4 regions of the Streptomyces sp. NPDC014861 genome follow, and region 2 is predicted to be linked to each of the others. Evidence: riboswitches for the same ligand, from Rfam matches in the RefSeq annotation. Region 2 holds a riboswitch; each other region holds the start of a gene.
The links. Region 2 has a riboswitch for cobalamin ahead of ACF1BN_RS08905 (ABC transporter substrate-binding protein). Riboswitches for the same ligand answer to the same signal wherever they lie in the genome.
Positions count from the first base shown of each region.

Region 1 (7,401 bases), on a different contig from region 2:
CCAGCGCCTCGGCGACGTCGTCGCCGGCGGTGCGCATGGCGCTGGTGCCCCACAGGGAGAGGCCGACCGAGGTGGGCCACTCGCCGTTGTCGGTGCGGTACCGCTCCAGGAGGGAGTCGGCGAGCGCCTGGCCGGTCTCCCAGGCGAGCCGGGACGGCACGGCCTTCGGGTCGACGGAGTAGAAGTTCCGGCCGGTCGGCAGCACGTTGACCAGGCCGCGCAGCGGGGAGCCGGACGGGCCGGCCGGGACGAAGCCGCCGTTCAGGGCGTGCACGGCGTGGCCCAGTTCGTCGGTGGTGGCGGCGAGGCGCGGCACGACCTGCTCACAGGCGAAGCGCAGCACGTCCCGGACCTCCTGGCCGTACGCGGCGGCGACCTCCGCGACCGCGTCCGCCGACCAGCCGGCGGCCTCCATCGCCTCGACCAGCGCGCGGGCCTTGGCCTCCGCCTCGTCGGCGCCGGTGCGGGTCGCGGCGGACTCGTCCAGGCCGAGGGCCTCGCGCAGACCGGGCAGGGCCTGCGTGCCGCCCCAGATCTGGCGGGCGCGGAGGATGGAGAGGACCAGGTTGACCCGGGCCTCGCCCTCCGGGGCGCCGCCGAGGACGTGCAGGCCGTCGCGGATCTGGGCGTCCTTGACCTCGCACAGCCAGCCGTCGACGTGCAGCAGGAAGTCGTCGAAGCCGTCGTCGTCGGGCCGCTCCGCCATGCCGAGGTCGTGGTCGAGCTTGGCGGCCTGGATCAGGGTCCAGATCTGGGCGCGGATCGCGGGCAGCTTCGCCGGGTCCATGGAGGAGATCTGCGCGTACTCGTCGAGCAGCTGCTCCAGGCGCGCGATGTCGCCGTACGAGTCGGCGCGGGCCATCGGCGGGACGAGGTGGTCGACGAGGGTGGCGTGGACGCGCCGCTTGGCCTGGGTGCCCTCGCCCGGGTCGTTGACGAGGAAGGGGTAGACGAGCGGCAGGTCGCCGAGGGCCGCGTCGGGGCCGCAGGCGGCGGAGAGGCCGGCGTTCTTGCCGGGCAGCCACTCCAGGTTGCCGTGCTTGCCGAGGTGGACCATGGCGTCGGCGCCGAAGCCGCCGTCCTCGGCGCGGGCCGCGATCCAGCGGTAGGCGGCGAGGTAGTGGTGCGACGGCGGGAGGTCCGGGTCGTGGTAGATCGCGATCGGGTTCTCGCCGAAGCCGCGCGGCGGCTGGATGAGGACGAGCAGGTTCCCGCGGCGCAGGGCGGCGAGGACGATGTCGCCCTCCGGGTTACGGGAGCGGTCGAGGAACATCTCGCCGGGGGCCGGGCCCCAGTGCTCCTCGACCTGCTCGCGCAGCTCGGCCGGGAGTTCGGCGTACCAGCGCCGGTAGTCCGCGGCCGGGATGCGGACCGGGTTCCTCGCCAGCTGCTCCTCGGTGAGCCACTCCTGGTCGTGGCCGCCGGCCTCGATCAGGGCGTAGATCAGCTCGTCGCCGTCGCCGGAGACGAGGCCGGGCAGGTCGGCCTCGGGGCCGAAGTCGTACCCCTCGGCGATCAGCCGGCGCAGCAGGGCGACGGCGGAGGCGGGGGTGTCGAGGCCGACGGCGTTGCCGATGCGGGAGTGCTTGGTGGGGTACGCGGAGAGGACGAGCGCCAGCTTCTTCTCGGCGTTCGGGATGTGCCGCAGGCGGGCGTGGCGGACGGCGATGCCGGCCACGCGGGCGGCCCGCTCGGCGTCGGCGACGTAGGCGGGCAGGCCGTCGGCGTCGATCTCCTTGAAGGAGAAGGGGACGGTGATGAGGCGGCCGTCGAACTCGGGGACGGCGACCTGGCTGGCCGAGTCCAGCGGCGACAGGCCCTCGTCGTTCTCCTCCCAGGCGGCGCGGGAGCCGGTGAGGCAGAGCGCCTGGAGCACCGGCACGTCGAGCGAGGCGAGCGCGCCCGCGTCCCAGGCCTCCTCGTCGCCGCCGGCCTGGGCGGCGGCCGGCTTGGTGCCGCCGGCGGCGAGGACGGTGGTGACGACGGCGTCGGCACCGCGCAGGACGGCGAGCAGCTCCTCCTCGGGGGCGCGCAGGGAGGCCACGTACAGCGGGAGGGGGCGGGCCCCGGCGTCCTCTATCGCGTCGCAGAGGGCGCCGACGAAGGCGGTGTTGCCGCTCATGTGGTGGGCGCGGTAGTAGAGCACGGCGATCGTCGGGCCGGGCGCGTCCTTCGCGGCGCGCTCCAGCGGGCCCCAGGTGGGGGCGGCGGCCGGGGACTCGAAGCCGTGGCCGGTGAGGAGCACGGTGTCGGAGAGGAAGCGGGCCAGCTGCTCCAGATTGGCGGGGCCGCCGTGGGCGAGGTAGGCGTGCGCCTCGGTGGCGACGCCGATCGGCACGGTGGAGGCGGCCATCAGCTGGGCGTCGGGGGCCTGTTCGCCGCTGAGGACGACGACCGGCTTTCCGGTGGCGAGGACGGCGTCGAGGCCCTCCTGCCAGGAGCGGACGCCGCCGAGGAGGCGGACGACGACGAGCTCGGCGCCGTCGAGGAGACCGGGGAGGTCGCCGAGCGGGAGCCGGGAGGGGTTGGCGAAGCGGTACGCGACCGGGCCCTCGGGCGCGGCGGCGTTCGCCGCTCGGGCGCTGAGCAGGTCGGTGTCGGAGTGCGACAGCAGCAGGAGCATGGCGAGCTCAGGCCTTCCTCGGGGTTGTCCGCGCCCCGGGTGGTCGTATGGACGGCGGGGGAGTTCCTGACTCACCCGGGCCGTCGCCGGCTCGGGCTCACAGTGGCGGGACCGCGCCGGATTCTCACCGGGCTTCCTCCCCGGGGTCCTGGGACCCCATGCCGCTCTGCATAGTAGATCGTGAGGTCGGCGGGCCGGAGAGGGCCGGGGAGTCGGCCGGATCACACTCGGTGGCCGCCCGGTTTCCCGTGGGTATGCTCGCCGCCATGCCGCCGACCCCGCCCAGCCCGCCCGAAGCGGGCGAACCTCGCATACGGGACCGAGGCGACGCGTGCCCGGGGGCGCTCCGGCTGCACGCCGCCGCCGACGGTTTCCTCGCCCGACTCCGACTCCCCGCAGGACGTTTGACGAGGCATCAGCTCTCGATCCTGGCCGACGCGGCCGAGGAGCTCGGCGACGGCAGCCTCTCCGTCACCTCGCGCGGCAACGCCGAGCTGCGCGGGCTGGCCGAGGGCTGCGGCGGCCGGCTCGCCGCGCTCCTCGACGACGCGGGACTGCTGCCCTCCCCCACCCACGAGCGGGTCCGGAACATCGTCGCCTCCCCGGCCTCGGGACTCGACGGACTCGGCCACGCCGACGTGCAGTTGTGGGCCCGGGACCTGGACGCGGCGCTCTGCGCGGAGCCCCGCGCGGCGGCCCTCTCCGGCCGCTTCCTCCTCGTCCTCGACGACGGACGCGGCGACGTCACCGGCCTCGGCGGCGATGTGACCTTGGTCGCAGGCCCGGGCGGCGCCGCGCTCCTCGCGGCCGGCTCCCGCGCCTTCCGGCTGACCGCCGCCGACGCCGTGCCCGCCGCGCTCGCCTGCGCCCTCGCCTTCCTCGACGCCGCCGAAGCGGCCGGCACCGGCGCGTGGCGCCCGCGCGAGCTCCCGCCCGGGCACCTCCCGGACTGGGCCGGCGCCCTGGCCCGCGCGGGGATCACCGCGGAGCCCGTACCCCTCTTCGTTCCCCCGTCGGCGCCGCCGCCCGCCCCCGGCCCGCTCGGTGACCGCGCCCTGCACGTCCTCGCCCCCCTCGGCCGGCTGACCGCCGACGCACTGCGGGCGCTCGGCGAGGGCGCGGACGAGGTGCGGCTCACCCCGTGGCGCGGCGTCGTCGTGGTCCTGGCCGCCCCGGAGGCGGGATCCGGCCGGCTCGCCGCGCTCGCCGCCCTCGGCCTGATCACCGACCCCGCCGACCCGGGCACCGGCGTCACCGCCTGCACCGGGACGCCCGGCTGCGCCAAGTCCCTCGCCGACGTGCGGGCGGACGCGGCGCGCGCGCCCGGCGGGCCGCTGCCCGTGCACTACTCCGGCTGCGAGCGCCGCTGCGGACACCCGCACGGCCCGCGGATCGAGGTCACGGCCCGGGACTCCGACACCTATCTGCTGGACGGCGCGCCCGTCCCCCGTACCGCCCTGGCCCAGGCCGTCGCGGCGGCCCGTACCCGATCGATGGAGAGCTGAGGATGTACGAGTACGAGAAAGACGGCGCCGAGATCTACCGCCGTTCCTTCGCCACGATCCGCGCCGAGGCGGACCTCGCCGCCCTGCCCGCCGACGTCGCCACGGTCGTCGTCCGCATGATCCACGCCTGCGGCATGACCGACCTCGTCCGGGACATCGCGTACTCCCCCGCGGTCGTCTCCCGCGCCCGCGCCGCCCTCCAGGCCGGCGCCCCCATCCTCTGCGACGCCCAGATGGTCGCCTCCGGCGTCACCCGCAAGCGGCTGCCCGCCGACAACGAGGTGCTCTGCGCGCTCTCCGACCCGGCCGTCCCCGCGCTCGCCGCCGAGCTGGGCACCACCCGCTCCGCCGCCGCCCTCGAACTCTGGCGGGACCGCCTCGAAGGCTCCGTCGTCGCCATCGGCAACGCCCCCACCGCCCTCTTCCACCTCCTGGAGATGATCGCGAAGGGCGCGCCGAAGCCCGCCGCCGTCATCGGCATCCCCGTCGGCTTCATCGGCGCCGCCGAGTCCAAGGACGCCCTCGCCGCCAACGACCTCGGCCTCGACCACCTCGTGGTCCGCGGCCGGCGCGGCGGCAGCGCCATCACCGCCGCCGCCCTCAACGCCCTCGCGCACGAACCGGAGATCCAGCAGTGACCGATGTGAAGGGCCAGGGGAAGGACCACGTGAAGGGCAAGCTGTACGGGGTCGGCCTCGGCCCCGGCGACCCGGACCTCCTCACCCTCGCCGCCGTGAAGGCCATCGCCGGGGCAGACGTCGTCGCCTACCACTCGGCCCGGCACGGGCGCTCGATAGCGCGCTCCATCGCCGCGCCCCACCTGCGCGAGGACCACGTCGAGGAGCGGCTGATGTACCCGCTCACCGTCGAGACCACCGACCACCCCGGCGGCTACCGGGGCGCCCTCGACGACTTCTACGAGGAGGCCGCGGCCCGGCTCGCCGCCCACCTCGACGCGGGCCGCACGGTCGCCGTCCTCGCCGAGGGCGACCCGCTCTTCTACGGCTCCTACCAGCACATGCACAAGCGGCTCGCGCACCGCTACGACACCACCGTCATCCCCGGCGTCACCTCCGTCAGCGCCGCCGCCGCCCGCCTCGGCGAGCCGCTGTGCGAAGCCGAGGAGGTCCTGACGATCGTCCCCGGCACCCTCCCCGAGGACGAGCTGACGGCCCGGCTCGCCGGCACCGACTCGGCCGTCGTCATGAAGCTCGGCCGCACCTTCCCCGCCGTGCGGCGCGCCCTGGAGCGGGCGGGCCGGCTGGACGACGCCCGGTACGTGGAGCGGGCCTTCATGGCGGGCGAGCGGACCGAGCGCCTCGCCGACGTCGCCCCGGAGTCCGTCCCCTACTTCTCCGTCGCCGTCCTCCCCTCCCGTATCGACCGCGAGAACCCGGTCCGCGAGCGGGGCGAGGTCACCGTCGTCGGCACCGGACCGGCCGGCGCGCCCTGGCTGACCCCCGAGTCGCGCGGCGCGCTCGTCAACGCCGACGTGCTCGTCGGCTACACCACCTACCTCGACCGGGTCCCGGTGCTCCGCCCCGGCCAGATCCGGCACGGCTCCGACAACAAGGTCGAGTCCGAGCGGGCCGAGTTCGCCCTCGACCTGGCCCGGCGCGGCCACAAGGTCGCGGTCGTCTCCGGCGGCGACCCGGGCGTCTTCGCCATGGCCACCGCCGTCCTGGAGGTCGCCTGCGAGCCGCAGTACGCGGACGTCTCCGTACGGGTCCTCCCCGGGGTGACCGCCGCCAACGCCGCCGCCGCGGCGGCCGGCGCGCCCCTCGGCCACGACTACGCGACGATCTCGCTCTCCGACCGGCTCAAGCCCTGGGAGGTGATCGCGGCCCGCCTCCGCGCCGCCGCCGAGGCCGACCTCGTCCTCGCCCTGTACAACCCCGGCTCCCGCTCCCGCACCCACCAGGTGGCCGCCGCCCGCGACCTCCTCCTGGAGCTCCGCTCCCCCGACACCCCGGTCGTCGTCGCCCGCGACGTCGGCGGCCCCGAGCAGTCGGTGCGCGTGGTCACCCTGAAGACCCTGGAACCCTCCGAGGTCGACATGCGGACCCTGCTGCTCATCGGCTCCTCGCAGACGAGGGCGGTCGAACGCGGCGACGGACGCACGATCGCCTGGACACCGCGCCGGTACGGCTGACGGGGCGGCGGTACGGCCGACGGGCCGACGGCACGGCTGACGGGCGACGCCGCCCCCGGGTGAAGGCGCCACCCGCGGGTCTCCTCGCGGGTGAAGGCGCCACCCCTGGGTCTCCTCGCGGGTCTACTCGCGGGTGAAGGTGCCGAGTCCCTCGCCGTCCAGGTACTCGACGGTGAAGGACTTCCCGTCCTCGGCGAAGGTGACGCCGGTGCGGCCGACGGCGTTCTCACCGCGGGTCTCGAAGCTGAAGACGTCGCCGTCGTAGTGGGTGAGGCGGTACGACTGGGGCTCCGGCCCCAGCCGGAGGACCAGGCCGCCGTCCTCCTCCACCACCCGCGCGCGGCCGTAGTAGTCGCTGCGGTAGGTGCCCGTGTAGGCGTCCGCGTCCCGCGCGGGCGCGGCGCCGGACGGCGGGCGGGCGTAGTCGGTGTCCGAGCGGCCCTCGTCCTCCTGCTGCTGGTAGATCGCGTCGACCAGCGGGATCCAGTCCCGGCTGACCTTCCCGGTCTCCGCGATGTCGAAGAAGTCGAGCGCGACGGCGTCGGCGACGCCGACCGGGGAGGTGTTGGTGAGGACGACGATGCCGAGCTGCTCGCCGGGCAGCATCGTCACGTTGGTGTGCGCGCCCTCCGCGAAGGCGCCCGTGTGGGAGAGCCGGAGCCGTCCGGCGTCGTCGTAGCTCACGTTCCAGCCCAGGCCGTAGAAGCCGGTGCGGGCGGCCGGGGCGCTCGGCGGGTTCGAGACCGCCTCGGGCCAGTGGGTGCGCTCCAGGGCGTCGGCGGCGACGATCCGCTCGCCGTCGAGCTCGCCGTTCGCGAGCTGGAGGCGCAGCCAGACCGCCATGTCGCGGGCGGTGGAGCTGACCCCGCCGGCCGGGGACTGCGCGTCCGGGTCACGGACGAACTCCGCCTTCCACGCGTCACCGTCCTTCACATGGCCCCAGGCCCGGTCCTCCGCCTGCTCGAAGTCCTCGAAGCGGGAGCTGGTCGCGTCCATGCCGGCCGGTTCGTAGAGGACGTCCTCGGCGAGCTTCTCCCACGGCACGCCCTTCTCGTCGGCGACGGCCTGCGCGGCCGCCGTCAGGCCGAAGTTGGTGTACGCGTAGCTCGCGCGGAACGGTG
Region 1 covers NZ_JBIBWV010000012.1:175,914-183,314, forward strand. Annotated here, with positions in the region: gene cobN (cobaltochelatase subunit CobN) at 1-2,623, opposite strand, end outside; cobalamin riboswitch at 2,663-2,798, opposite strand; gene ACF1BN_RS23805 (cobalamin biosynthesis protein CobG) at 2,878-4,128, shown strand; gene ACF1BN_RS23810 (precorrin-8X methylmutase) at 4,131-4,766, shown strand; gene ACF1BN_RS23815 (precorrin-2 C(20)-methyltransferase) at 4,796-6,280, shown strand; gene ACF1BN_RS23820 (serine hydrolase) at 6,404-7,401, opposite strand, start outside.
Region 1: another riboswitch for cobalamin. It lies ahead of cobN (cobaltochelatase subunit CobN); the one in region 2 lies ahead of ACF1BN_RS08905 (ABC transporter substrate-binding protein).

Region 2 (7,401 bases):
GGCGAGGACGCAGTCCTGGGGGTCGAAGCCGTTGCCCTTCAAAGACAGGTGGACGCCGACCCTGCCTCCGGACGCGAGCACCTCGGTACGGATCGCCGGGTCCAGGTCCAGGCCGGCGAGCGCACCGCGTACCTCCGCCTCGTCCGCCTTGCCGTCCTTCGAGACCTCGGAGAGTGCCGCGTGCAGCTTGCCGGAGGGCAGTTCGGGCGGGGCGGGAGGCGGGGCGAAGGTCAGCGGGAGGTTGTCGGGGCAGTCGACGTCACGAGGGACCTCGCGCCACTCCGCCGCGGGCGACACCCGCACCTCGAAGCAGCGGTGCACGACGATCTCCTGGACGTCGAACCAGCCGTCGTACGCGGAGCCGGAGGTGCGGACGACCACGTCGACGCCGTCGCCTTCGTGCGTCGACGTGCCGCTCAGTCCCAGGACTTCCACGCCGTCGATGCCGGAGGCGGAGCGCCCGACCTCCTCCGCGGTACGCGGACGCTGGCTGTGGAGCCGCTCGCCCGCCTTCCGCGCCACCTCGCGCGCGGCGTCCGTCGCGTCCCCTTCGGAGTTCTGCAGCACACCGCAGCCCACGGTGAGCAGCAACAGCGGTACGAGCAACGGCAATCGGCGCATGCGCTCACCCTTCCGGTGCCGCGCGGGAGCGGGCGACCGCTCACGTACTCAGACCGGGGTAGGTGATCGTACTCAGCTCGTACGACGATCACCCGCGCCGCCCTGCCTTCCCACATCAGCCCTACGGCGTCCGTCCTTCGACATCAGCCCTCCGCCGTCCGCCCTGCGGCATCGGCCCTCCGGCGTCAGCCCTGCGGCGTGGCGATCCGCAGCCGGTTCCCGTCGGGGTCCCGCAGCTCGAACTCGCGCCCCCACGGGACGTCCTCCACCCGCGCGCCGAACTCGGCGGCGACGGCATCGACGTCGCGCACGCGGAGGTAGACCAGCGTGTCGGGGCGGGCGTCGCCCTCATGCTCGGACAGGAACAGGCGGACCCCGCCCCGGGCGACCTCGACGAACGCGGGGAATCCCGGTTCGAAGCGGTGCTCCCACTGCTGGGCGAAGCCCAGGCGCTCGTACCAGGCCACGGCCACCGCGGCGTTCTCCACGCGGAGAATGGGGATGACTTCCTCGTGCATGGCGGCATCCTCGCAGACCCCACTGACAGACCCCGCCGACCGAACCCACCGAACCCACAGGCCGACCCCGACGACCGACCCGATGACCGACCCGACCGGCGGACCACCCCGGGACCGCCACGTCCGAAAACCGCCGGCCCCGGGTGAAGATCCGTCCCCCTCGCCCGGCTCCCGGCCCCCGGCTCCCGGCTCCCGGCCTCCGGCTCCCCGGCCCCGCCGGCCGCTCCGACTCGCCCCAAGACCGGGGCGACCGCCCCCGACGCCGGGGCGGAGCGCTCCGGCCGGATCGTCATCTAAAATTTGACGCGGCTGCGGGGCCGCGGCCTGCCGCTTCGAGCGGCGGGCGCGGTACGGCCGGCCCATCGGGACCGCACGGCGTCGATCACGGAATGACCTTGATCACGTCTCCCCGGGGAATCGCCTGACCACCGGCGCGCGTCCGAGTGGTACGGGAGGCCCAGCTCCCCGTCCACGTACAGAAGACCCCCAGGGAGAAGTGAGGTATGCCGGTGATCTGCGTCGGAGGCATGATCGGGATCGGCAAGACGAGTGTGGCCGAGCTGCTCGCCAGGGAGCTGGGCACCGAGGTCTTCTACGAGAGCGTGGACGACAACCCGATCCTGCCGCTCTTCTACTCGGCGAGCCCCGAGGAGATCCAGGCGAAGCGCTACCCCTTCCTCCTCCAGCTGTACTTCCTCCAGACCCGGTTCGCCGCGATCAAGGAGGCGTACAAGCAGGACGACAGCGTCCTCGACCGGTCGATCTACGAGGACTGGTACTTCGCCAAGGTCAACCACGACCTGGGCCGGATCAGCTCCCTGGAGATGCAGGTCTACGAGGGACTGCTCGACGAGATGATGCGCGAGATCGAGGGGCTGCCTTACCGCAAGGCGCCCGACCTCATGGTCTATCTGAAGGCGGACTTCGAGACGGTCCTGCACCGCATCGGACTGCGGGGGCGCGACTTCGAGCAGGACGAGGGCCTGGTCGAGTACTACCGCACGCTCTGGTCCGGGTACGACGACTGGGTGCACCGGCACTACTCCGCCAGCGACGTCCTCGTCGTCGACATGAACAACACCGATGTCGTGAACAACCCCGAGGACGCCGCCCGCGTGGCCCAGGAGGTCAAGAACGCCCTGGCGGAGGTCGCGCACCGCGTCTGACCTGCGCGGGACCCCGGGCGGCGGCAAGATCCCCTGTGATAGCTTGCCCGGGCCAGTCGCACCTCTGTACGTATCGAGGCGGTACGTGCACGGGTCAGGGAATCCGGTGGGAATCCGGAGCTGACGCGCAGCGGTGAGGGTGACGGGCGGGACAACGGCCACTGGGCCCCTCGGGGCCCGGGAAGGCGTCCCGTCCGGACGATCCCGAGTCCGAAGACCTGCTGGCGCCCCGGAGGGCGCACCGCCGTCCGGGGAGCTCCGTACGACAGGCTCCGCGCATGAGCCGTGACGCAGAGGACTCCCGCCGTGCCCTTCGCACACCCCGTCCGCTCCGCCGTGCTGTTCGTGGCCGGTGCCGTTCTCGTCGCCGGCTGCGGCGCGGGCGACCCGGCCTCCGGGCCCTCGGGGAAGGGCCGGGACACCGGCCGGGGTTCCGGCGCGGCCGCCGGCCCCGTCGGTCTCGACAACTGCGGGCAGCGGGTCGAGGTGGCCGAGCCGCCCCGCCGGGCCGTGGCCCTCGACCAGGGATCGGCCGAGATCCTGCTCTCGCTCGGGCTGGCCGACCGCATGGTGGGCACGGCCACCTGGACGGACCCGGTCCTCAAGGGGCTGGAGCAGGCGAACGCCCGGGTCCCCCGGCTCGCCGAGCGGTATCCGTCGTTCGAGAAGGTGCTCGATGCCGAGCCCGACTTCGTCAGCGCCTCGTTCCTCTACACGCTGGGCAAGGGTGGAGTCGCGCCCCGTGAGCGGTTCGCGAAGCTCGGCGTGCCCACCTACCTCTCCCCCTCCGACTGCGTCGGCAAGGACAACAGCGGCGACGGCGACGGCGTGCGGACCGCGCCGCTGACCATGGACACCGTGTACGGCGAGGTCCGCGACCTGGCCAGGATCTTCGGGGTGCCGGAGCGCGGCGAGAAGCTGGTCGGCGAGCTCAGCGCCCGGGTCGCGAAGGCGAAGGCCGGCGCCGACTTCGGCGGCGCCTCCGTCCTCTACTGGTTCTCCGACTCCCAGGGCCCCTACATGGCGGGCTGCTGCGGCGCGCCGGGCATCGTGAGCGGGGTGCTCGGGGTGAAGAACGTCTTCGACGACACGAAGGAGGAGTGGCCGCAGATCAACTGGGAGACCGTCGCCGACCGCGACCCCGACGTGCTGGTGATCGCCGACCTGACCCGCAAGGCCCAGTCCGCCGAGAGCGCCGCGAAGAAGATCGAGTTCCTGGAGTCGCACCCCGTCACGCGGAACATGACGGCGGTGCGCGAGAAGCGGTACGTCACCCTCAGCGGCCAGGCCATGAACCCCACGATCCGTACCGTCGAAGGCATCGAACAGCTGGCCGCCGCGCTGCGGACGCACGGGCTCGCGAAGTGATCCGGCCGGGTCCGGCCGCCGGTCCCGCCGAGGCGGGCGTGGCCGGGGGCCGGCGCCGTGCCGCGGTCGGCACGGCGGTCGCGGGGACGGCCGGGGTCCTCCTCCTGTGCGTCTCCGTGGCGCTCGCCGTCACCATCGGTCCGGCCGACATCCGCGTCGCGGACGCCTGGACCGTGATCGTGTCGCACCTCGGCGGCGAGGCGTCCGCGCTGAGCCCCCTCCGGGAGGGCATCGTCTGGGAACTGCGGCTGCCGCGCACCCTCCTCGCCGCCGCGTGCGGCGCCGGGCTCGCGGTCTGCGGCGCGGTGATGCAGTCGCTGCTGCGCAACCCGCTCGCCGACCCCTTCGTGCTGGGCGTCTCCTCGGGCGCGTCGACCGGGGCGGTCTCCGTCGTCGTCCTCGGCGTGGGCGGGGGTGCGCTGTCCGTCGCGGGAGGGGCGTTCCTGGGCGCGCTCGGTTCGTTCGGCCTCGTCCTGCTGCTCAGCCACACGCTGGGCGGTTCGACGGACCGCGTCGTGCTGGCGGGCGTGGCCGCGATGCAGCTCTTCTCCGCGCTGACCTCGTTCGTGGTGATGACCGCCGCCGACGCCGAGACCACCCGGGGCATCCTCTTCTGGCTGCTCGGCTCGCTCGGCGGGGCGGACTGGTCCGACGTCGGCGTGTGCGCCGCCGTCCTGGCCGTCGCGCTGCTGGTGTGCGGCGGCTACGCCCGTACGCTGGACGCCTTCGCGTTCGGGGAGGACGCGGCGGCGACGCTGGGCGTGGCCGTGGCGCGCACGCGGCTGGTGCTGCTGTCGGTCACCGCGCTGCTCACCGCCGTCCTCGTCGCCGCGGCCGGCGCGATCGGCTTCGTCGGCCTGGTCCTGCCGCACGCGGTGCGCGCCCTCGCCGGCCCCGGTCACGCCAGGCTGCTGCCGCTGACCGCGCTCGCCGGGGCCGTCTTCCTGGTGTGGGCGGACACCCTCGCCCGCACGGTCCTCGACCCGCAGGAGGTCCCGGTCGGCGTGGTGACGTCGCTCGTGGGCGTCCCCGCCTTCGTCCTCGTCCTGTACCGCACCAGGAGCCCCCGATGACCGGCACGTCGACGTCGGTCCACGGCGGTACGGGGCTCCGCGCCGCCCGGGTCTCGCGGACGGCCGGCGGGGCACTGGTGCTGGACGGGGTGAGCATCGCGCCGCGTCCGGGCACGCTGACCGGGCTGCTGGGGCCGAACGGCTCGGGGAAGTCCACGCTGCTGCGCGTCCTGGCGGGCGTCCTCGCGCCGGAGACGGGGGTCGTGACCCTGGACGGCGAACGGCTGGGCGCGGTCCCACGCCGTGCGCTCGCCCGGCGGGTCGCCGTCGTCGAGCAGCACGCCGACACCCAGGTGGACCTCACCGTGGCGGACGCCGTACGCCTCGGCCGCGTCCCGCACCGCCGGGCGTGGTCGCCCCCGACGCCCGCCGACGAGGAGGCCGTCCGGTCCGCGCTCGCCCGCACCGGCCTCACCGATCGCGCGCACCGCGCCTGGCGCACCCTCTCCGGCGGCGAGCGCCAGCGCGTCCAGCTCGCCCGCGCCCTCGCCCAGGAGCCGCGCGAACTGCTGCTCGACGAGCCGACCAACCACCTCGACGTCCACCACCAGCTCGCCCTGATGGCCCTCGTCTCGGATCTGCGCCTCACCTGCGTCATGGCCCTGCACGACCTCAACCTCGCGGCGATGTACTGCGATCACGTGGTCGTGCTCCACGAGGGCCGCGTCGCGGCGGCCGGTCCGGTGGACGAGGTCCTCACCGCGGAGCTCGTCTCCGAGGTCTACGGCGTCCGCGCCGCGGTGACCCACCCGGACCCGGACGGCCGCCCGCACATCCGCTTCGTCCGCTGACCGCTCCCTCCGCGGGCGGCCCTCAGGCGGAGGACGCGGGCGCCGGCCGGTCCGCTCCGTGCTGCTCGCGGACGGCGATGCGGGCGAGCTTCGTCAGCATCATGCCGTTGCGGATGGAGACGAGGTAGTCGACGGGGAGGCCGTGCATGCGGGTGCCGGGGCCGCGCAGGGGATGCCATTCGAGCAGGAAGAGGGTGTTCCCGCCCCAGGGGACGAGGTGCATGGCGATGCGGGCCGCGCCGAACGGGTCCGCCTTCGCCTCCAGTTCGAGCCGGCGCCCGGGCTCGCAGATGCGGACCACGCACGTGTCGTCCAGCGTGACGGGACCGACGCCCACCCTGACCTGGAGCCGGGCGCCCACCTCGGGCCAGTGCGGGTCGGCGGCGATGACCCGCTGCGTGCCCGAGACCCATTCGCCGTAGCGCCCGCCGTCGGACAGCAGGCTCCACACCTTGGACGGCGGGCTCAGGATCAAACGGCGATTCCGGGACACTGCGACCGCCTTCTCTCTTCCGTCGGGAACGACGTCCTCGGGCTCGGCCGACGCTATCCGCACCGCGCCGTCCCGGCACGCACGGCGGGCCGTGTGTCGTACGACGGGTGCCCTGCGGGATCGGCGCCCCGTGCGTCCGGGCCTCGATCCGGGCGGCGCCCCGCCGTACCGCTTCCTCCGGCTCCCGCGCGAGGCTCGCGCGGGCAGCGGGACCCGCGGCTCCCGGACAGGTGGCATATGCGGCCCCTCCCGGGTGCTTGTCGGGGGCGGGCGGGGCCACGACGATGTGCGCCGGGAAGCCGTACGTCCTCGATGGGGAGGCCGAGTTGAGCGAGGCGACGTCGACACGGAGGAGCGGGCCGCGGGAGTCGGGACCGGAGCGGCGGCCGGGAGCGCGGGCGGCGGTGCGGGAGCTGGTCGCGGAGTCGTGGCGAAGGTCGGAGCGCGCCCGGGTGAGCCGGGACGGGGCGGCGCCGACGGAGCTGGAGGAGGCGGAGGTGACCGCGTACCGGGAGGGGCATCCGCTGGCCGTCGTCATGCCGGTCATCCGGGAACTGCTCGGCGCGGACGCGCTGGACGGCGGGCACGTCCTCGCGGTGTGCGACGCGGGCGGGCGGCTGCTCTGGGTCGAGGGGGACCCCGCGACGCTGCGGCAGGCGCGGCGGATGAACTTCGTGGCCGGGGCCGGCTGGGCCGAGGCCGCCGCCGGGACGAACGCGCCGGGCACCGCCCTCGCCGTCGGCCGCCCGGTGCAGGTGGTGTCCGCGGAGCACTTCCGGCCGCCGGTACGGGACTGGACGTGCGCGGCGGCGCCGCTGCACGATCCGCGCAGCGGCCGGCTCCTCGGCGCCGTCGACCTCACCGGCGGCGAGCGGCTCGCCCACCCGCACAGCCTCGGCCTGGTACGGGCCGTGGCCCGGGCGGCGGAGACCCAGCTGGCGCTCCTCGCCCCTCCCCCGGCGCCGGACCGCCCCCGGCTGACCGCGCTCGGCCGGGACGAGGCGCTGCTCACGGTGGACGGACGGCGGCTGCGGCTGAGCCGACGGCACAGCGAGATCATGGTGGTGCTCGCGCACCGCACGGAGGGGGTGACGGGGGAACAACTGCTGACCCTCCTCTACGAGGACGAGTCGGTCACACCGGTGACGCTGCGCGCGGAGCTGTCCCGGCTGCGGGCCCTGCTCGGCCCGGAGCTGCTGCGCTCGCGCCCGTACCGCCTCGCCGTCGCGGTGGACGCGGACTTCACGGCGGTGGACCGACGGCTCGCCTCGGGGGCGGTGGCGGTCGCCGCCGGGGAGTACGCGGGCCCGCTGCTGCCGGGATCGGCCGCGCCCGGGGTGGTACGCCTGCGGGACCGGCTGGCGGACCGGC
Region 2 covers NZ_JBIBWV010000003.1:513,216-520,616, reverse strand. Annotated here, with positions in the region: gene ACF1BN_RS08920 (translation initiation factor IF-2) at 1-621, opposite strand, end outside; gene ACF1BN_RS08915 (glyoxalase superfamily protein) at 807-1,139, opposite strand; gene ACF1BN_RS08910 (deoxynucleoside kinase) at 1,643-2,305, shown strand; cobalamin riboswitch at 2,402-2,525, shown strand; gene ACF1BN_RS08905 (ABC transporter substrate-binding protein) at 2,612-3,673, shown strand; gene ACF1BN_RS08900 (FecCD family ABC transporter permease) at 3,670-4,746, shown strand; gene ACF1BN_RS08895 (ABC transporter ATP-binding protein) at 4,743-5,537, shown strand; gene ACF1BN_RS08890 (SRPBCC family protein) at 5,560-6,030, opposite strand; gene ACF1BN_RS08885 (GAF domain-containing protein) at 6,315-7,401, shown strand, end outside.

Region 3 (7,401 bases), on a different contig from region 2:
GGGCGCGCTGCTCACCCGGGCGGCCGATCTGGAGCCCTGGCTCTCCGAGTCCTGGTTCAACCTGGCGCTGCTCCACAAGTTCCGGCACGACTGGGAGCAGGCCCGCGCCGCCGGACTGCGGGCCGTGGCCCTGCTCGACAAGGAGACCGGCGCCCCCGACTGGTGGAACGTCGGCATCGCCGCCACCGCGCTCCAGGACTGGCCGCTGGCCCGCCGCGCCTGGCAGGCCTACGGACTGAAGGTCCCCGGAGCCTCCTCCGCCACCGGCGAGCCCGCCGGGATGGAGCTCGGCAGCGCGGCCGTCCGCCTCTCGCCCGAGGGTGAGGCCGAGGTCGTCTGGGGCCGCCGGCTCGACCCGGCCCGCATCGAGGTCCTCTCCATCCCGCTGCCGTCCTCCGGCCGCCGCTGGGGCGAGGTCGTCCTCCACGACGGCGTCCCGAACGGCGAGCGGACCACCACCGCCGGCCCCTCCTACCCGGTCTTCGACGAGATCGAGCTGTGGGCCCCGTCGCCCGTCCCCACCTGGGTCGTCCTCCTGGAGGCCGCCACCGAGGCCGACCGGGACGCCCTGGAGCACCTCGCCGCGGAGGCGGGCTTCGCCGCCGAGGACTGGTCCTCGTCGGTACGGCTCCTCTGCCGGGCCTGCTCCGAGTCGACCATGCCCAGCGCCGAGGGCGAGGGCGACCACGTCGACCCGCACGACCACAGCGAGCCCGGCCACCCCGGCCCGCTCGGCCACCGCTCGCCCGGCGAGCTGTGGGTGCCCGAGCGCGAGTGCGGGATCGCCGCCCCGGCCGATCTCGTCCGCGGCCTCCTGGACGGCTGGGTGGCGGACAACCCCGACAGCCGGGAGTGGCGCGATCTCGAAGAGGTCTGCTGAGCCTTCGGCCCCGGCCCCGTAGGCTGTCCCCGACGGATTCGGGTATTTCAGGAAGGCGCGGCGGCACATGGCGCAGCAGGAGACGGGCGAGCAGATCTTCACGGGCTACGCCCTGGACGACGACGGCTACATCGTGGACACGCAGGAGTGCGAGGAGCGCGAGCTCGCCCACCGCGAGCGGGGCACCTCCCGCCCGATCACGGTCGTCGGCAATCCGGTGCTGCACCACGAGTGCAAGGACGTCACCGAGTTCGGTCCGGAGCTCGCGGCCCTGGTCGACGACATGTTCGCCAGCCAGAAGACGGCGGAGGGCGTCGGCCTCGCCGCCAACCAGATCGGCGTCGGCCTGAAGGTCTTCGTCTACGACTGCCCCGACGACGAGGGCGTCCGCCACACCGGCCACGTGGTCAACCCGGTGCTCCAGGAGCTCCCGGCCGACCGCCGCCACCTCGACGACTCCAACGAGGGCTGCCTCTCGGTCCCCACCGCCTACGCGGCCCTGGCCCGCCCGGACTTCGCCGAGGTCCACGGCCAGGACCTCCTCGGCAACCCCATCAAGGTCCGCGGCACCGGCTACTTCGCCCGCGCCCTCCAGCACGAGACGGACCACCTCTACGGCTTCCTCTACATCGACAAGCTGTCCAAGCGCGACCGCAAGGACGCCCTGCGCCAGATGGAAGAGGGCACCCCGCGCTACCCGGTCGTCGCCAACGACTGAGTCCCGGACGTGTGAGAGGGCCCCGCACTCCAGGAGTGCGGGGCCCTCTCACATGTCCGGACGGACCGGGTCCTAGAAGTCCTCGTCCAGGTCGACCGAGCCCTCGACCGCCACCTGGTAGGCGGAGGGGCGGCGCTCGAAGAAGTTGGTGAGTTCCTGGACGCCCTGGAGCTCCATGAAGGAGAAGGGGTTCTCGGAGCCGTAGACCGGCGGGAAGCCGAGGCGGACCAGGCGCTGGTCGGCGACGCACTGGAGGTACTCGCGCATGGACTCGGTGTTCATGCCGGGCAGGCCGTCACCGCACAGGTCGCGGCCGAACTGGAGCTCCGCCTCGACGGCCTCCCTCAGCATGTCGGTGACCTGCTGCTGGAGGGCGTCGTCGAAGAGCTCCGGCTCCTCCTTGCGGACCGTGTCCACGACCTCGAAGGCGAAGTTCATGTGCATGGTCTCGTCGCGGAACACCCAGTTGGTGCCGGTCGCCAGGCCGTGCAGCAGGCCGCGCGAGCGGAACCAGTAGACGTACGCGAAGGCGCCGTAGAAGAACAGGCCCTCGATGCACGCGGCGAAGCAGATCAGGTTGAGCAGGAAGCGGCGGCGGTCGGCGGCCGTCTCCAGCTGGTCGATCTTCTCGACCGAGTCCATCCACTTGAAGCAGAACTGCGCCTTCTCGCGGATGGAGGGGATGTTCTCGACGGCGTCGAAGGCCGCCGCGCGGTCGTCCGGGTCGGGCAGGTAGGTGTCCAGGAGGGTCAGATAGAACTGGACGTGCACGGCCTCCTCGAAGAGCTGGCGCGAGAGGTAGAGCCGCGCCTCGGGGGAGTTGATGTGCTTGTACAGCGTCAGGACCAGGTTGTTCGCCACGATCGAGTCGCCCGTCGCGAAGAACGCGACCAGCCGGCCGATCATGTGCTGCTCGCCGGGGGTGAGCTTGGCGAGGTCGGCGACGTCCGAGTGGAGGTCGACCTCCTCGACGGTCCAGGTGTTCTTGATGGCGTCCCGGTAGCGCTCGTAGAAGTCCGGGTAGCGCATCGGGCGGAGGGTCAGCTCGAAACCGGGGTCCAGGAGGTTCTTGTGCTCGTTGGTGCTCATTACTGGCAGGCCTCGCAGGACTCGGGGTTCTCAAGGGAGCAGGCGACCGCGTCGGGGTCGGCGGCCTGCTGGACGGGGATGGGGGCGGCGGCGGTGGCGGACGCCTGGGCCGCGCGGGCGATCCGGGTCGCCGGGCGGGAGCGCAGGTAGTACGTCGTCTTCAGGCCCTGCTTCCAGGCGTACGCGTACATCGACGACAGCTTGCCGATGGTCGGCGTCTCCATGAAGAGGTTCAGCGACTGCGACTGGTCGAGGAAGGGGGTGCGGTCCGCCGCCATGTCGATCAGGCCGCGCTGCGGGATCTCCCACGCCGTGCGGTACAGGTCGCGGACCTCGGCCGGCACCCAGTTGAAGCCCTGCACCGAGCCGTTGGCCTCGCGCAGCGCCTCGCGGGTCTGCGCGTCCCACACGCCGAGCGCCTTCAGCTCGTCCACGAGGTACGAGTTGACCTGGAGGAACTCGCCGGAGAGCGTCTCGCGCTTGAACAGGTTGGAGACCTGCGGCTCGATGCACTCGTAGACGCCGGCGATGGAGGCGATGGTCGCCGTCGGGGCGATGGCGAGCAGCAGGCTGTTGCGCATGCCGGTGGTCGCGATCCGCTCGCGCAGCGCGGCCCAGCGCTCGGGCCAGGTGAGCTCGACGCCGTAGTGGTCGGGGTGGAGCACGCCCCGCGCGGTACGGGTCTTCTCCCAGGCCGGCAGCGGACCGCTGCGCTCGGCGAGGTCGGCGGAGGCCTCGTACGCGGCGAGCATGATGCGCTCGGCGATCCGGGTGGAGAGCGCGCGGGCCTCGGCGGAGTCGAAGGGCAGCCGCAGCTTGAAGAAGACGTCCTGGAGGCCCATCGCGCCCAGGCCGACCGGGCGCCAGCGGGAGTTGGAGTTCCCGGCCTGCTCGGTCGGGTAGAAGTTGATGTCGACGACCCGGTCGAGGAAGGTGACCGCGGTGCGGACGGTCTCGTCGAGCCGCTCCCAGTCGATGGTGCCGCCGGAGACGAAGGCGCCGAGGTTGACCGAGCCGAGGTTGCAGACGGCCGTCTCGCCGTCGTTCGTGACCTCGATGATCTCGGTGCAGAGGTTGGAGGAGTGGACGACCGTGCCGGGCTCGGCGGTCTGGTTGGCCGTACGGTTCGAGGCGTCCTTGAAGGTCATCCAGCCGTTGCCGGTCTGGGCCAGGGTCCGCATCATCCGGCCGTACAGGTCGCGGGCCGGCATGGTCCGGCGGGCCAGGCCCTTCGCCTCGGCGGCGCGGTAGGCGGCGTCGAACTCCTCGCCCCACAGGTCGACCAGCTCGGGCACGTCGGCGGGGGAGAAGAGCGACCACTCGGCGTCCGCGTTCACCCGGCGCATGAACTCGTCCGGGATCCAGTGGGCGAGGTTCAGGTTGTGGGTGCGGCGGGCGTCCTCGCCGGTGTTGTCGCGGAGCTCCAGGAACTCCTCGATGTCCGCGTGCCAGGTCTCCAGGTAGACCGCGGCGGCGCCCTTGCGCCGGCCGCCCTGGTTCACCGCCGCCACGGAGGCGTCGAGCGTCTTCAGGAACGGCACGATGCCGTTGGAGTGCCCGTTGGTGCCGCGGATCAGCGAACCGCGCGAGCGGATCCGGGAGTAGGACAGGCCGATGCCGCCGGCGTGCTTCGACAGGCGCGCGACCTGGTGGTAGCGGTCGTAGATCGAGTCCAGCTCGTCCTGCGGGGAGTCCAGCAGGTAGCAGGAGGACATCTGCGGGTGGCGGGTGCCGGAGTTGAAGAGCGTGGGGGAGGAGGGCAGGTAGTCGAGCCGGCTCATCAGCCGGTACAGCGCCGCCACCTCGTCCAGCGCGCGGAGCGAGTCGTCCTCGGCGAGGCCCGCAGCCACCCGCAGCATGAAGTGCTGCGGGGTCTCGATCACCTTGCGGGTGATCGGGTGGCGCAGCAGATAGCGGGAGTAGAGCGTCCGCAGGCCGAAGTAGCCGAAGCGGTCGTCGCCGGCGAGGTCGATCAGCGCGTCCATGCGGTCCGCGTGCAGCGCGACGAAGGCGGCGGTGCGGTCGGCGATCAGGCCCTCGCGGTGGCCGGTGGCGACGGAGGCGGAGAAGCAGACGGCGCCCTGGGAGGCCGCCTCCTCGGCGATGGTGAGGGTGAGCAGCCTCGCGGCGAGCCGCGAGTAGGAGGGGTCCTCGGCGATGAGACCGGCGGCGGCCTCGGTGGCCAGTTCGCGCAGCTCCGCCTCGTCCGAACCGGCGTGCCGGCCCCGCAGCGCGGCGGCGGCGACCCGACCGGGGTCGGTGTCGGTGAGGTCGGCGGTGAGGTCGGTCAGGGTCCGCAGCAGCACGGTCCCGGGGCCGTCGCTGTCGATCGCGGCGGCCTCGGTGGCTGACGGACCCGCAGGCGCGATGGTCACGTGGGGGCTCTCCCTCGCTCTCGGACCGGGCCGCGGCGGGGGAGGGGCGGGCGGGCACCCGTACGCGCGGATGCGCCCGCGTCCACCGGCCCATTCCGCGAGGCCCGGACGTCGTCGGCACCCGGAACGGTCGTACCGGGCGCACTGCCGGCAGGTGCTCGGACTCTCTCCGTGGACAAGGGCACACGAAGTACACCGTTGCGGGACAGTTCCGGATTCACACCGGATTCCCCTGCGGCGACAGCGAGGACGAGCATACATGTGGGGGGCGCCGATCGCGGCACCCCCCACATGTTGTGTCGGTCCGTGGACTACAGCTCCAGGGCGTAGGTTCGCAGAGAGTGTTCGGGGATGGGCTGCCAGTCCCGCTCGGGGGTGCGCACGAAGCCCATCCGTTCGTAGATCCGGTGCGCCGACACCATCTTGCCGTCCGTGGAGAGCACGATCCTGGCGCAGTCGGGCAGGGCGCGCGCCCGGTCCACGCAGGCGCGCACGAGGGCCTCCCCGACGCCCCTGCCGCGGGCCGCCGGCGCGACCACGAGCATCCGGAACTCGGCCTCGCCGGGGACGGCGATGTCGGCCCAGGGGGTGCCGCCGGGGGCGAAGGTCACCCCGCCGACGATCCGGTCCTCGGCGTCGGTGGCGACCAGCACCTCGCTCTCGCGCGCCCGGCGGGCCGTGTCGCGGAGCACGTCCAGGTAGAAGTCGTCCTCGCCGTGCAGCAGCAGCCCGTCGTTCAGATAGGTGAGCCCGGTGAGGTCACCGAGCTCCTCGTGCTCCTCGGGCCGTACCGCCCTGATCGTGAAGTCCATGCGTCCCAGTCTGCCGCGCGGCCACGCGAGAGGGGCCCGGGTTTTCCCGGGCCCCTCTCGCGCGCGCGTCCGCGGCTCAGTGGGTGGCGGCGCCGACCTTGGGGAGCTCGGTGCTGACGCCCGCGTCGCCGGCGTCGGCCGTGTAGTCCGACGGGGAGGTCTCGTCGATGCCGTCCGGGGCCTTGGCGGCCCGGAGGACGAAGGTGAGGACCACCGTGACGACGACGTTGAGGACGAAGGCGGTGAGGCCGATGTAGCCGATCTCGCCGATGCCCGGGATCTCCGCCGAGGAACCGCCGAAGTGCTTCTGGGTCGGGCTGGCGACGCCGTACGCGGCGACCGTGCCGTAGATCATGCCGACCGCCCAGCCGGCGATCAGCGCCCAGCGGTGGAACCAGCGGGTGAACAGTCCGCCGACCAGGGCCGGGAAGGTCTGGAGGATCCAGATGCCGCCGAGCAGCTGGAAGTTGATCGCGACCGTTTTGTCCATGGTGAGGACGAAGGCGAGCGCGCCGACCTTGACCAGGAGCGAGACCAGCTTGGAGACCTTGGTCTCCTGCTCCGGGGTGGCGTCCTTCTTGATGAAGTCCTTGTAGATGTTGCGGGTGAAGAGGTTGGCCGCGGCGATCGACATGATCGCGGCCGGGACGAGCGCGCCGATGCCGATCGCGGCGAAGGCCACGCCGGCGAACCAGTCCGGGAACATGTTCTCGAACAGCTGCGGGATGGCGAGCTGGCCGTTGGCGACCTTCACTCCGGCGGCGATCGCCATGAAGCCGAGCAGCCCGAGCAGGCCCAGCATCAGCGAGTACAGCGGCAGGATGGTGGTGTTGCGGCGGATGACCTCGCGGCTCTTGGAGGAGAGGGTCGCCGTGATCGAGTGCGGGTACATGAAGAGCGCGAGCGCCGAGCCGAGCGCGAGCGTCGCGTACGTCCACTGGCTCGCCTCGCCCGGGACCAGCGAGCCGCGCGGTTTGTCGGTCGCCGGGTTGATCGTCGCGTACGCCTCGCCGGCCTTGGCGAAGATCTCGTCGAAGCCGCCGAGCTTGATCGGGATGTAGATGATCGCCACCGCGATGACGATGTAGATCAGGGTGTCCTTGACGAAGGCGATGAGCGCCGGGGCGCGCAGGCCCGAGGAGTACGTGTACGCCGCGAGCACGCCGAAGGCGATGAGGATCGGCAGGTCCTTGATGAACCAGTGGGTGTCCTCGCCGCCGCCGACGCCCATCACGTCCAGGACGGCCTGGATGCCGACGAGCTGGAGCGCGATGTACGGCATGGTGGCGAGGATGCCGGTGAGGGCCACCGCCAGGGACAGGCCCTTGGAGCCGAAGCGGCCGCGGACGAAGTCCGAGGTGGTCACATATCCGTGCTTGTGCGAGACGGACCAGAGCCGCGGCAGGAAGGTGAAGATCAGCGGGTAGATCAGGATCGTGTACGGCACGGCGAAGAAGCCGGCCGCGCCCGCCGCGTAGATGGCCGCGGGGACGGCGACGAAGGTGTACGCGGTGTAGATGTCGCCGC
Region 3 covers NZ_JBIBWV010000014.1:111,110-118,510, forward strand. Annotated here, with positions in the region: gene ACF1BN_RS25215 (tetratricopeptide repeat protein) at 1-880, shown strand, start outside; gene def (peptide deformylase) at 948-1,598, shown strand; gene ACF1BN_RS25225 (ribonucleotide-diphosphate reductase subunit beta) at 1,671-2,687, opposite strand; gene ACF1BN_RS25230 (ribonucleoside-diphosphate reductase subunit alpha) at 2,687-5,062, opposite strand; cobalamin riboswitch at 5,194-5,332, opposite strand; gene ACF1BN_RS25235 (GNAT family N-acetyltransferase) at 5,374-5,874, opposite strand; gene mctP (monocarboxylate uptake permease MctP) at 5,951-7,401, opposite strand, start outside.
Region 3: another riboswitch for cobalamin. It lies ahead of ACF1BN_RS25230 (ribonucleoside-diphosphate reductase subunit alpha); the one in region 2 lies ahead of ACF1BN_RS08905 (ABC transporter substrate-binding protein).

Region 4 (7,401 bases), 160 kb from region 2:
GACACGGGAACCCCACGATCAGAGTGATCGTGGTCACACGGCCGGACCGGCAGGACACGCGTCGCAGCGGCCGTACGGGACGGCCGCGCGATCGTCCCGATCCACGGCGTCAGCCCGGCCCGGGCGCGTCCAGGGTGAGGATCAGGAGGGAGACGTCGTCCTGGATCGCGGGGGCGAAGCGGCTCAGGTCCGCCCAGATCGCGTCGGGCAGCTCGTCCGGCCCGAGGCCGGTCATCCGGGCCAGGCGCGCGGCGAAGGGGTAGAAGGCGCCGGTCGTGTCCCGCGCCTCCAAGACGCCGTCCGACGCGAGGAGGAGCCGGTCACCGGGAAGGAGCGACATGGTCGCCGCGGTTCCGGGCGCGATGTCGGCGAGGCCCAGCCCCAGGGGCGGTCCCGGGTCGAGGTCGAGGGTGCGCACGGCGCCGCCGCGCAGCAGGACCGGCGGTGGGTGGCCGCAGGCCAGGACGCGGACCTCCCGGCCGTGCGGGGCGAAGTCCAGGAGGACGGCCGTGGCGAAGAGTTCCGCGTGCTCCGTGCGCGCCGAGTCGACCACCAGCCTGCGGTCCAGCCGTGCCGCGACCGCCTCGGCGTCCGCGTCGTCCAGGACGGCCTCGCGGAACGCCCCGAGGACGGACGCGACCGTGGCGACGGCCGACAGGCCGTGGCCCTGTACGTCGCCGAGGACCGCCCGCACCCCGTAGGGGCCGGCCCTGACGTCGAAGAAGTCGCCGCCCACCAGCGTGCCCGCCTCGGCGGCCCGGTAGAGGCTCGCGCAGCGCACGGGACCCACCCGCCGCCGCACCTCGGGGACGATGGCCCGCTGGGCCGTCTCGGCGACGGCCCGTTCCAGGTCGAGCTGCTCGTCCCTGCGCCCGCGGACGAAGGAGACGAAGACGCTCAGGGTGGCGACGAAGCCGAGGGTGACGAGGTCGGTGTTCCCCGGCCGGTCGAGGTGGAAGGCGGGCAGGGTCAGCAACGCGATCGTCGCCGCGCCGAGGAGGGCCGTGGCCAGCGGTCCGTACGCCAGGACGGCCAGCGGGGAGACGGCGCCGAGCAGGAAGCCGATGTCCACCGGGACGGAGTCGGTGAGGGACGCGATCCCCACCCCGACGAGCAGGAGCACGGGCAGGACCCGGACCCAGCGGGGCGGCGGCGCCCCGCGCAGCCAGCTCCGCCGGTACGCGCCGTTCACCGCCTTCCCCGGCTTCACCACACCACCAGGCTCCTACGCCGGTGGGCCCCGCGCATTCCACGCCTCGCGCCCCGGGGGCCGGCGGGACGTGCCGTCGACCCCCGGGGCCCGGCTTCAGGGGGTCCCCGTGATCGGTCCAGCCCTCGGGCGTCGCCACAGCGGGGCGGTCACTCACGGACGAGGAGCCGTCACGCGTGGCGACATGGGCCGGGCGGGCGGGCAGCGACGGGGGACGGCGTCCGCCCGTCGTGCCCCGGCCGCTGTCAGGCGCCCCAGCGCAGCGCGAGGGTGTCGCCGAGGTTGACGGTCGTCTCGCGGAGGGCTCCGGTGAAGGCGGAGCCGTCGGTGCTGACCTTCCAGGTGTTCGATCCGCTGTTGGCCTTGCCGTTGAGCGCGGTGATCGCACCGGTGCCCGACGCGGGGGTGACGCCGGTGACGCAGCCGGACGGGGTGGCCGCGCCCGTCGCGGCGGCGAGGACGTCCCCGAGGGTCGTGGTCGCGGCCGTGGGCGTGAAGGAGACCGCGCACACCTTGAGGTTGCCGGCGCCGTCGTCGACGGTGAGCGCGAGCTTGGTGGCGGTCCCCGGGGTGAACGCCGACTGGGCGACCCACTGGGGGGCGCCCGGGGTGACCGGCACCGGCGGGGCAGCGGTGAAGCCGCCTCCGGCGACCGCGCGCAGCGCGTCGATCGAGGAGTACGCGGAGGGAGTGGTGTCGGCGGGCTTGTACTTGAAGCCGCCCGCCGGGTTGTACTGGTTGGCGAGGAGGAAGTCGATCGGGGTCTTGGTGGCGAGGGTGGTGAACTCCGCCGACTGCGGGTTGAATCCGCAGGCGTTCAGGCCGGAGACGCCCCAGCCGTTGGAGCTGGTGTTGACGCCGTAGAGGGAGTTGAACGCGCCCGAGGAGCTGACGAGCTTGCCCTTGAGGAAGTTCTTGGCCTGAACGACGTCCGCGTCGGTGTTCGGGACGCCGGAGACGCACAGGGCGGCCATCGCGGCGCCGGTCATGTCGATGTCGCTCGCGGTGTTGATGGCGGTGGGGTTGCCCTCCACCTTCTGGTAGGTCCAGCCGCCGTCGTTGTGCTGGTTGGCGCGGAGACGGGCGACCATCGCGGCGGTCAGGGCCTGCGGGACGCGGGCGGAGCCGGCCTGGGTCTTCGCGCCGCCGAGGGCGAGAGCCGCGAAGACGGTGCCGTTGAAGTTGGCGGAGGGGCCGAAGTAGCCCGGCTCGGCGGTCTGCCAGTACGCGTAGATGTGCGCGATGAGGTTGCGCGAGGCCGAGACGCGGGCCGGGTCGATGCCGGCGGCGTAGGCGTTCAGCGCGCCGCGCTCGTAGTCGGTGACCACCGGGGTGGCGGACGGCCAGCCCGCCGTGGACAGCAGGTTGCGGTAGACGGTTCTGGCGTTCTTGGTGGTGTCGCCGCCGGGTGCCACGTCGACGACGGCGGTGCCCGCGGCGGCGAAGGCGCTGAACGCCCACTCGTTGGAGAGACCCGAGCCGGCGTACGAACCATCCGCTGCCTGGAGGGACTTGAGGTAGGCGACGCCGTTGGTCTTGGACGTCGCGATCTGCGCGGGGGTGGAGGTCGCGAAGGCGGGGAGCGTGCTGAGCGCGAAGGCGCCGAGCATCGCCGGCACCGCGAGCGCGAGACGGCGTGAGGTGCGGGGAAGGGACAAGGCGTGCTCCTGAAGTCGGCGGACGCCGGCCGCTCCGGTCGCACGCGCGCGTCGCCGTGCCGGAGCACGGCCAGGGCATGGCATGGCCGGGGACCGCCGTCCGGAACGCGTGGTACGGCTTCGAGTCGTGCGTCGCCGAATGGGCATTCGGGCTCGGGAAACGGCCCCCGCCGTCCCACACCGCTGCGCGTCAGCTCCGGCTTCGCACCGGATTCCCCCATGTGGCAGCCCAGGACGCTACCCGAACGGTGGAGGTACCGCCAGCGTCGTCCGGAGGGGCGTGCACGACGAGCGGTCGGGCCTCGCCGGTGAGACGCGGACCACCTTGACGGTGCCGACCGATCCGTGTTGCACTCCGGCTGATAAGCAATCAGCACCAGGGGAAGCCGGTCGAATTCCGGCGCTGACCCGCAACCGTAGACCCGGCTCGTCCCGGGTGAGTCGGAATGCCTGGGCTGGAACAGAGCACGAAGAACGCCGTCGCGGACTACGGCGTGGTCGTCACCGCCCCGCCACGGCGTCGCCGTCGCGAGGCCATCGCCACGTACGCACCCGCCCGGCAGAGACGAGGGGCCGCGGTGGGGACCGAACAGCAGGCGAGACGGTGGTCGGGGGCGGGACGACGCCTGGTGTCCGTCCTGACCGTCTCCTTTCTGACGCTCGGCGCGGGCCTGGCCCACTTCACGGCCGCCGCGCCGGCGAGCGCCGACCCGATCAAGAAGTGCACCCGCACCTCCGGCGCGATCGTCGCCGTCGACTTCGGCCACTGGGGCGGCCCCGTGGTGCGCGGCTGCGACGCCACCCCCACGACCGGCTACGAGCTGCTGCGGTCCGGCGGGTTCAGCACCACGGGTACGGAGCACGACGGTCCCGCGTTCATCTGCCGCATCGGCAACGGCTCGTTCGACCGGGGCAAGCAGTACCCCACTCCGGCCCAGGAGGACTGCGTCCTCACCCCGCAGGCCACCGCCTACTGGTCGTACTGGATCGCCTCACCCGGGCAGCGGAAGTGGACGTACAGCCCGCTGGGGGCCATGTCCCGCACGCTCAAGCCGGGCGACGTGGACGCCTGGGTCTTCGGCGGCACCGACATCGGCGGCACCAAGGGCCGGCCCACCTTCACCCCCGACGACGTCCGCGCGGAGGGCGGCGACCCGCCGGACCCGAGCGACCCGCCCGCCCCGAACGTGCCGCCGGGCTCGGTCGATCTGCCGGGCGCGGCCCGCTGGCTCACCGACCGGCTGACGAACGGTCAGCGGGTGGTCAACGAGGGCGACACGGTGCCGAACTACCTCGCCACCACCGAAGCGGCCTGGGCCCTGGCCGCCGCCGACGGCGAGAGCCCCGCGGCCCGCAGGGTCGCCGCCTTCCTGGCCAGGCCCGAGCACACCGACGCCTACGCCTACCCCGCCGGGAAGGACGAGGCGCCCGACGCCACCGCCGCCGCCCGCCTCGCGCTCGTCGCCGAGGCCACCGGCAGGGACCCGCGCGACTTCGGCGGCCACGATCTCCTCGGCGACCTCCTGGCGAACGTCTGCCTCAGCGGCTCGGACGCGCCGCAGCCCGTCCCCGGCTGCGCCACCACGGGCGATTTCCGTACGACGGGGCAGACCGAGGGGCAGGCCCTCGCCGTCATCGCCCTGTTGAACGGTGAGGTGACCCCGCCGGCCGAGGCGGTGACGCGGCTGGCTCAACTCCAGTGCGACGACGGCGGATTCCCGAGCTTCCTGATCCTGGACGGACAGGTCTGCGAGAGCGAGGCCGGGAGCACCGCGCTGGTGGCGCTCGCCCTCCAGCGGGCGGGCGGCCACAAGGCGGTCGTCACCAAGGCCCGCTCCTCGCTCAAGAAGGCCCAGTCCAAGACGGGCGCCTGGCCCGCCGTCTCGTACAGCGTCCCGGGCAGCGCCTACGCCACGGGCTGGGCGGCCCAGGCCCTGCGGGCCCTGGGCGACCGGGCGCACGCGGACGCGGCGGTCTCCTGGCTCTCCCGCCAGCAGCTCCCCGGCGGCGGCTTCGCCTTCGAGGAGGGCACCCCGGACCCGCTGCTCTACGCCACCACCGCGGCCCTCATCGCGGGCGCGAAGAGCGATCTGGTGACGCTGACCACGAAGGAGCCCGCGCCGCCGACCACCCCTCCGACCACTCCGCCCACCACACCCCCGACCACGACCCCTCCCACGACCGGGCCCACCACTCCCCCGGCCGGTGAGGGACCGGACCTCAAGAAGGGCTCGGCCTACCTCGCCGACCACCGGCGGCTGATCCAGGGCCGGTACTACGAGGGCAGCCCCCGCTTCGCCGACTACGGCCTGACCATCGACGGCGCGTACGCGCTCGCCGCCACCGGTCACGACAACGCCACCCTGCGCAACATCGTCGACTTCCTCGACAAGGGCGGCGAGGACGCGTCGGGTCGCGGTGTCCACGACTGGACGAAGGTCGGCACCAAGTACGCCGGCGGCGGCTTCATAGGCAAGGCGGCGGTCCTCGCCCAGTCCGTGGGCCGCGACCCCCGCGCCTTCGGCGGGAAGGACCTGATCGCCGCGCTCGCCCGGGGCGTCTGCCCGGCCGCGACCCCGGCGGAGCCCCGCAAGTGCGCCGGTGAGGGCAACTACACCTACGCCACCTCGGTCTTCTCCCAGTCCCTGGGCGTCATCGCCCAGGTCCGGGCGGGTGAGACGGCCGCCGCGGCCTCGCCGGTGGCGTACCTCAAGAGCCTCCGCGACCCGGCGACCGGCGCCTGGCCCAGCCTCATCGGCGAGCCGAGCGACATCGAGGTCGACTCGACGGCGATGGCCGCGATGGCCCTCGACCTGCTGCCCGACGCCGAGACGCAGGCGGCCGTGGACCGGGCCCTGGTGTGGCTGGCCGGGCAGCAGCTCCCCGACGGCGGCTTCACCGGCGCCTCCGGGAACTCCGTCAACTCGGCGGCGCTCGCCGTGCAGGGGTTGTCGCTGGACACCGGGAAGTACGCGGCCGAGATCGCGAAGGCCCGGAAGTTCCTGGCCTCGCAGCAGAACAAGGACGGCGGCTTCAACGTCAGCAAGGGCGGTCAGGCGGGATCCGACGTCCGGGCCTCCGCGCAGGCGGTCGGCGGGGCCACCGGCATCTCCTTCGGCACGCTGACGCGCGACCTGAGCGGCACCACCGCCGAACCGGTCCCGAGCCCGTCCGGGCCGCCCGCCTCCCCCTCGTCGACGCCCGTGATCATCACTCCGGGCGAGGACGGAGGCACCGCGAGCGGCTCCGGGACGTCCGGCACGGGAACCGGCGGAACCCAGGCGACCGGCGGCGCGAAGGGCGGCAGCCTCGCCGCCACCGGGTCCCAGGCCACCGCCCTCGCCGTCACGGCCGTCCTCCTGGTCGCCGCCGGCTGGGGCGCGACCCGCCTCGCCCGCAGGCGGCGCGAGACCGACGGCGGCCCGGCATGACCGCTCACCGCGTCCCGCGTTCCCTCACGCGTACGGGGACCGCGCAGGCGAACAAGCCCCTCAAGGGCCACTTCGCCCGTTCCCTCACGCGTGCGGGGACCGCGCTGGCGCTGACGGTGGCGGCCGTCGCCGCCGGGACGGCCCCGGCGGGGGCCGCCCCCCAGCCGATGGGGCAGTGCACCACGTCCTCCGGCGCCGTCCTCGCCGTCGACTTCAGCCACTGGGGAGGGCCGATCTACCGCTCGTGCGGGACGACCCCCACGACCGGGTACGAGCTCCTGAACCAGGGCGGCTGGCGGACCGCCGGCACGGGCCACGACGGCCCGGCCTTCATCTGCCGCATCGGCTACAGCGGTCACCAGGGAGGGAAGCAGTACCCGACGCCCCAGCAGGACGACTGCGTCCTCACCCCGCCCGCCTCCGCGTACTGGTCGTACTGGCACGCCGATCCGGGCGAGAACACCTGGGAGTACAGCCAGCTCGGCGCGATGCTCTACAAGCCCGCGCCCGGCAGCGTCGACCTGTGGATCTTCGGCGGCACGAACATCGAGGGGACCGAGGGGCGCCCCACCGTCACCCCCGACCAGCTGCGCGCCAAGAACACCCGGCCCACCGGGGGCGGTCAGCCGGTGCCCCACGACACCCGGACAGCGGCGTCGCTGCCGCCGGACGTCGACACCGGCCCCGCTCCGGAGAACCCGCCCCCGACGGAACCGCCGGCTCCGGCGACGACCGCTCCCGCGACGCGACCGCCCGCGCCGACACGCACCCCGACCCCCTCGCGGAGCCCTTCGCCGACCCCGTCGAGGACCGCGTCCCCGACGCCCGCCACGACCCCGCCGACGACTCCGCCGAGCCCGACCGCGACGACCGGCTCGCCGGCCGTCGCCGCCCCGGGCCCCGCGGTGGTCGACGCGGCGCCCGCCGCGGACGCCGCCGTCGACACGGGGTCCTGGGTGCCCGCCGCCGTGACCGGTCTCCTGGGCCTGCTGATCGGCGCGGCGGCCGTGTTCGCCGCCAAGCGCCGTCGTCGTGCGGAGTAGCCGCGTGCCCCGTGCCTCCACGGCGGCCGTCGCACCGTCCGCGTCCGGCCCCGCGCCGG
Region 4 covers NZ_JBIBWV010000003.1:354,503-361,903, reverse strand. Annotated here, with positions in the region: gene ACF1BN_RS08270 (PP2C family protein-serine/threonine phosphatase) at 110-1,213, opposite strand; gene ACF1BN_RS08265 (hypothetical protein) at 1,456-2,820, opposite strand; cobalamin riboswitch at 2,989-3,128, opposite strand; cobalamin riboswitch at 3,209-3,342, shown strand; gene ACF1BN_RS08260 (prenyltransferase/squalene oxidase repeat-containing protein) at 3,447-6,299, shown strand; gene ACF1BN_RS08255 (hypothetical protein) at 6,296-7,342, shown strand; gene ACF1BN_RS08250 (energy-coupling factor transporter transmembrane component T) at 7,347-7,401, shown strand, end outside.
Region 4: another riboswitch for cobalamin. It lies ahead of ACF1BN_RS08265 (hypothetical protein); the one in region 2 lies ahead of ACF1BN_RS08905 (ABC transporter substrate-binding protein).